2 regions of the Paenibacillus sp. PK4536 genome follow, and region 1 is predicted to be linked to the other one. Evidence: riboswitches for the same ligand, from Rfam matches in the RefSeq annotation. Region 1 holds a riboswitch; the other holds the start of a gene.
What was found. A riboswitch is a leader RNA that binds a small molecule or an ion and turns the genes downstream of it on or off. The one in region 1 is predicted to bind FMN.

Region 1 (3,434 bases):
ATGCTGCCAAATTCAACAATTCAGGCTGGAACCGAGAAATTCGCACTCAGAAATTCAGCTGGAATACAGATAATACACCTCAATTTGGTCAACCACTGAATCCGAATGTACAGATAGCTATTCCATCAGGTGAACCAGATCGCAACCGTTATGAAGGCGAGCAAGGAACTTTTGGCGGAGCAGCTTATGCTTCTTCAAGCCCGAATGGTTCAGGATCGTCCAAAGCAGGTCATATTGATACAACAGGCAGTTATGTACAATATTCTGTGAATGTTCCTACAACAGGAACCTATATGCTAGCTGCACGTACAGGCAATGGCACCGATGGACTGGATTGGTCTACTCTGCGCCTTTCTGTCGATAGCAATAATGCAACAGACTTTTTTATTACGAATAAAGGTTGGGAAAATTGGGGATTATCAACGCAACGTCTATCGTTGACAGCAGGTAATCATACAATTCGTTTTAGTAAAGGAAATGGTTATGGAGAGTTAGACTTCTTCGATCTAGTACGTATTCAATAAATATAGAATACTTTCAGGCTTGAGATGACAAGCTACTGAATATTCGATATCTTATGACATCTCTGTCTTATACAAACTAAAAAAATCCTGTCTACTATAGCAGAATTTCGCTAGGTAGACAGGATTTTTGATATTAAAGTTACTATTTATAGATAGATGAACATATTCTTTTTGATACAACAGAGCTTATGATGCAGAAGGTACTGCTGTTTTGGCATCAGATGGTTGTTGACGTCTGGAAATAAAGAATAATGCTACCCAGATTAACAAGAATCCGACCAATTGAGCCCATGTTAATAATTGTCCAAATACGATCCAGTTAATAATGACACCGACTAATGGAAAGCTCAATTCTGCCAATGTTGCTACCGAAGCTTTGGTAGTCGACAATCCTTTATAATACATCAATAGACTGAGCAAGCCCGGCAATAAGGCTTGACCTAGCAAATTTAATGATACCGCTGCGATACCACCAGAATCAGCAGATAGGCTCCAAGCTGCACCTTCATGCCACGTTAATACAAGCAATAATGGTAGTGCCATAATAAAGCGCAATGATGTGACGGTCTCATATTTCATCTGTCCCACCATTAAGCGTCCCATAACTGTAGATCCACCCCATAATGCAGCTGCACCTAGAGCAAATAAACTACCGACCTGTACAAATTCACTCATATGACCAATCGGAATCGCGAATCCGAAAGTTAAAATATACGTACCGACTAATGCTAAAGCAAATAACCAGCCAAATCCACGCGGTAATACTTCTTTCAAAATAATACGGGCTAATACGATCGCAAAGATTGGTTGTAATTTCTGTAATAATAAGACGGCATTGAGGTTACCATGAGCCAATCCCATCGTAAATAGAATCGTAGCAATTGCTGATCCACCCCATGATAAGAACAATAACGCTCCAATATGGCGCATTTTTAATCCTTTTAATTCAGCACGGTTCACCCATAATACCGGAGCCGCCGCTAGAAAAACAATCAAATGCTCCAACAATACCAACTGAGTTGAAGTCATTGTTTTCAGCAAAATAATTCGGAACAGTGGATCTACGCCCCATAAAGCGGCGCCTACAAAAACAAGCCAAAATCCACTTTTAATATGACGCTGTCTAGCTGATGATGCTGTTTTGATGTTATAACTTGCATTTTCCATGATTCAAACTCCCTACGTGATTAGAATTTGAATATGAGATCTCATACGGAAAGCCCCCGTTATCAACGTACAATAAACGGGGGCTTGATCAAATAAACCTGCAACTGTATTTTACAATACACTGGCATGCTTATCGGTTGATCTTCTCCCATCCGGACTTTACCGTCGGCTCTGGATTCTCACCAGATCAGTCATTCCTCTATAAAACGAAAAATGAGTCGCGGGCTACCATTTTTTCACTTGTAAAAAATGTTCACCGCCGGTCGGGAATTGCACCCTACCCCGAAGATCTCTATTCGATTTTGGTTTGTTAGTATAATTTAGCTACTCTCATGTTTAACCATGAAAACAAGATTTGAAAACTTTCTTGTATCAAACATTCAATATATCTCATTATAAAGATACTTTTAGTAACTTGCAATAGTTTTGTACAAATAAATAGCTAACAATAGATTAAAACATTTAATTCCGATCAATTAACTATACTATACAACAAATATAATTTCTGTCTAGTCATGATCGAATGTTTCTATACATTTATAGATTTGTCGATAAAAATGGAAAATATAACTATTTTCTTTTGCATTACTCTATTGTCACATATCTGTAACAGTTGTATAATCATAGATGCTTTACATGTTTCCACAATATTCAGTACATAATTGAGAGGGGTAGAAAAATTTGGATTATAATTCGCAAAACAATGGTTACCCGCCTGCACAACCGGATGCACCTGCTTCTATTATCAGTGTGAAAGAATGGATGCTTACACTTTTATTGTTAGCTATTCCAATTGTCAATCTAGTGATGTTATTTGTATGGGCTTTTGGTGGCGGTACTCATCCTACCAAAGCTAACTATGCCAAAGCAGGACTGTTATGGGCAGCAATCGTTATTGTTATTTACATTGTTATCTTTCTTGTTTTCGGTGCAGCATTCTTTGCAGGTATGGGCAATATGGAACGCAGCGGATACTAATAGAACAACCAAAAGAAGCACCTCGCAGGGTGCTTCTTTTTTTGTCTATTTTTAAATAGATGTTCTTAGTAACGATCTAATACCAATTGTGTTTTGAGTGAATCTTGTGGTACTAACCAACCTTCTTGATTCAAATAGTTCATCAATTGTTGACGATCTGCTGCTGCTGTATTGTAATCATCAGTTTTGAACGAAATCTCTATCACTGGCTCTGTACCTGTTCCTGAAGCATTGCGAATTGGCCAAATTTCAACATCCACATCGATTCCGTTCCATGTTCCTTCATATTTACTAGCTACTACAGGTCCATAAGCACGAGACACTTTTAACTGCTTTTCACCCCAGCTTGATCCATCTTTCCACTTTTTCAATTTACCTGGAAGATTATCTACAAGTAGAGACAATGCTTTGCTATCTGCTGGCAATGTGGCTCCTGATGTGGTTGCTTTAGACTTTTTATCATTAGAAAGACTTAACGTCTGCTTACCATAACCCCAATCGACTTCAGCTTCATAATTCGTATCTGATGCATCGAATCCTTGTTGATTCGCTAGAGTTAACGCCGCATCAATATTTCCATTAGCAATGTTGTAACGCTTTTTATACGTCATTTCAAAATTATCTTTATCTGCTTTTTTGCGAAAACGTACATTCCAACCTTCACTATCTAACTGCTTATCACTAGTATCAAAATACTCTACCGCAATTTTCTGCGCTGTTGCAGGTAGATCAAAAGCATCTTTCACTTCAGACTGAATCGTTAGG
Region 2 (3,434 bases), 1.6 Mb from region 1:
CTTACTGTAAGATATTTTGCTTTGCAAAAATCATTTTTTTATTGAACTCTTTCGCGCTTATACTGCCAAGCGCTTACTGTAAGATATTTTGCTTTGCAAAAATCATTTTTTTATTGAACTCTTTCGCGCTTATACTGCCAAGCGCTTACATATATCCATTTTCCTGCAAAAATTGACTGGTGATTGATGGCTTTTTCTGATGGGTTGCATCATTAGCTGTATTCGATTGGTACTGTAATAAATGTTCGACATATTTACCAAGCACATCACATTCAATATTGACCATGTCGCCTGCTTTGCGGTAAGCAAGCACTGTTTCTTTAAGAGTATGAGGAATAATCGAGATTGTAAACGAAGTGCTGGTTACCGATACTACCGTTAAGCTGATTCCATCGACTGTGATTGATCCTTTGGGAATGATATAACGAAATAAATCATGATCTGTCGGTGCAATCTGGAAAATCACAGCATTCTGGTTGCTCTGTATCTGCTCAATATGCGCTGTTCCATCGACATGGCCTTGTACAATATGCCCTCCAAAGCGTCCGTTAGCGATCATCGCCCGCTCTAAATTAATCGGACTGCCTGTCGTCAGTTCTTTAAGACTGGACGACCGATAGGTCTCTGGCATTACGTCTACTGTAAACATCGAACCTGCAATCGTGGTTACTGTTAAGCAGACCCCGTTACATGCTACGCTGTCTCCAATTTGAAGCCCGTCCATAATACGTGATGCGTTAATACCCAATACCATCGTTTCGCCACGTCGTCCATTTTGTCTCAGTGTTCCTATTTCTTCGATCAATCCGGTGAACATAGATAGACATCCTCCTTTCGATAAAGCTGATCTGCTTCAAGGTTATAGATGATGATAACGTGGTAATCCACTGATATAGACATTGTCCTCTAACGTCTCTATTTCGAGTTCATCTAAAGTGACTGCTTGATTCATTTTTTCAAATCCATCAAATGCAAAAGTGGATAATGTACCCCCGATAATTTTGGGAGCAAAAAATAAAGTGATTCGATCGATCAATCCAGCTTCAAGCATCGAACCGTTCAGCGTACCTCCACCTTCTAACAGAATCGAAGATATCTCCAGTTTGCCAAGCTTTTTCATTGCAAAAGGAAGATCCACATACGGGCCGCTACCACAGATAATGACTGTGATTCCACGTTCTTGTAGTTCATGGATACGATCTCGATTCGCTTGATATGTTGTGACAATAATCGTAGGAGCCACTTCCGTATTTAATAACTTAGCGGTATAAGGAATACGAAGTTGCGAGTCAATCACAATTCGAGTCGGCTGAACACCTGTCACTTCTGTACGTGTGGTCAGCTCAGGATCATCAGCCAATACTGTACCAATGCCTACCATAATGCCTTGATGACGATGACGCATCGTATGAACGATCGCACGAGCATCGCTATTGGATATCCATTTACTATCTCCTGTGCGAGAAGCCAGACGACCGTCTAACGTACTAGCTGTTTTGAGCGTTACGAAAGGTAGCCCTGTTGTAATATATTTGTTAAATGTTTCGTTCAGTCGTTCCGATCGCTTAGCCAGTACTCCTGTCACCACTTCAATCCCATGACTGCGTAGCTTTTCGATACCTGAACCAGCTACCTGTGGATTTGGATCTACTGCTGCCACCACAACTCGCTTCACTTTTTCTTTGATCAGACGATCACTACAAGGAGGCGTTTTGCCATAATGACTGCATGGCTCTAGTGTCACATACGCTGTTGCACCTTCTGCTTGATCTCCTGCCATATTGAGCGCATGGACTTCAGCATGTCCGGTTCCACGTTGTAAATGGGCTCCCATCCCTACAATTCTGCCGTCTTTGACGACTACGCAACCGACAACAGGATTGATATCTGTCTGCCCTTGAGCCTTTTCTGCTAAATCTAGCGCTAGTGTCATGTAAAATTCATCATTGATTACGTTCATGATTAAGGGCTCCTTCGATACAATAGGTCTTTCATACCGCACCATGCAATAGATCATCTATACGGTAATGATTTCACATATTCGTATCCTCATATTTAGTTACTATTCATAATTTAATAACTAAATTATAAAGGTTAAAATGATACAATGACAAGCAAAAAGCCCTGTAAACCGGAATAATATCCGAATGTTTACAGGGCTTAACATCTTCATGTATAGGAGTAAGAATGGAATGTGCTTATTTGATGGCGATCGTATGTCTGTAAATGCACAGCACAAAACTGTATATCTACTATCATCTCAGCTTGATCCACTGATCCAATATCAACATATTTTCAATATATAGACTATCATCAGAGACCAAATAAACCTGTTATCCACAGATTATTGCTTCCTGAAAATAGTAAACTATACACTCAAATAAGTGCATCTTAATTCAGAAATCGCTATGCAAGCGACTTCTGTATCCCTCTCCCATCCAGACTATACTGTCGGCTCCGGATTCTCACCAGATCCACCGTCTATGATTATACAACACATAGCCGGGTCACGGACTTAGAGACCTATACAAACTTGATCTCAACACCGCCGGTGGGGAATTGCGCCCCGCCCCGAAGGATAACGTATGAAATTATAATCACGATTTTGCTGTGATGCTGAAATCATATCATCGAAACAATTAAAAATCAAGAAAGCTCCATTTTCACCTTTTTTGTAGAGAGTCATTATGAATATTATTCTTTTGAAAATGACTTATCGCATGACTTGTCTATTACTAATATTGTATAATAAATTGACTTTTTTATAGTTAGATAATGTATGTTGTCGCCCATTGTAAGTTCTTTATTATTCACATAGAAAGGTGCTTGATGATGCTATTTATCCACAAAACGCTTATTCGCAAACTGACTACACCGTACATAGAAGCCAATACGCAGATCTGTTATGCCCAGTCTCAAAGTTTTGCCTCCTATTCTAGTAAAACGATATTGCTCCTAAATCACGATAAGCTAATCATTTTATTTCTTAATTTTTTCTCATCAAAAGTCATACATACCCTAGAGATTCCAGTGACTGATCTACAGGAGCAGAATTATAATACAGGCAGTTTGCTGGATGCTTTATGGTCATTTCAAAGTAACGGTCAACGCTGGCGGTTTCGAATCATCAAAAAAATCTTGTCACTCGGCACCATGCAACAAGACTTTTTAGATTTTTTGCAACACTATATTATTCGTTAATCCAATATAAAAAAATACCTATGCATAAGCTCTGTCCAAAAAAGCAGATCATGTATAGGTGTTTTTTGAGTTCATGATGTGCTAAATAGAATAACTACAGTTTACTAGGCTTGATAAGCGATATGTCCATTAACAATGGTCATCTTAACTCGAGTCTGTAACAAAGACTCTGAATCTGTTGAGATATCTCGATCCAGTACTGTAAAATCAGCAGCTTTGCCAACTTGAATACT

Region 2: linked by a shared signal. The riboswitch ahead of ribD (bifunctional diaminohydroxyphosphoribosylaminopyrimidine deaminase/5-amino-6-(5-phosphoribosylamino)uracil reductase RibD) and the one ahead of PO903_RS12340 (DMT family transporter) in region 1 are both predicted to bind FMN.

What each region holds. Positions count from the first base shown of each region.
Region 1 covers NZ_CP126313.1:2,747,845-2,751,278, reverse strand. The annotation lists gene PO903_RS12345 (family 43 glycosylhydrolase) at 1-524, shown strand, start outside; gene PO903_RS12340 (DMT family transporter) at 711-1,691, opposite strand; FMN riboswitch at 1,828-1,985, opposite strand; gene PO903_RS12335 (hypothetical protein) at 2,373-2,669, shown strand; gene PO903_RS12330 (hypothetical protein) at 2,735-3,434, opposite strand, start outside.
Region 2 covers NZ_CP126313.1:4,395,667-4,399,100, forward strand. The annotation lists gene ribE (riboflavin synthase) at 146-817, opposite strand; gene ribD (bifunctional diaminohydroxyphosphoribosylaminopyrimidine deaminase/5-amino-6-(5-phosphoribosylamino)uracil reductase RibD) at 860-1,960, opposite strand; FMN riboswitch at 2,423-2,583, opposite strand; gene PO903_RS19535 (hypothetical protein) at 3,031-3,201, shown strand; gene PO903_RS19540 (amidohydrolase) at 3,306-3,434, opposite strand, start outside.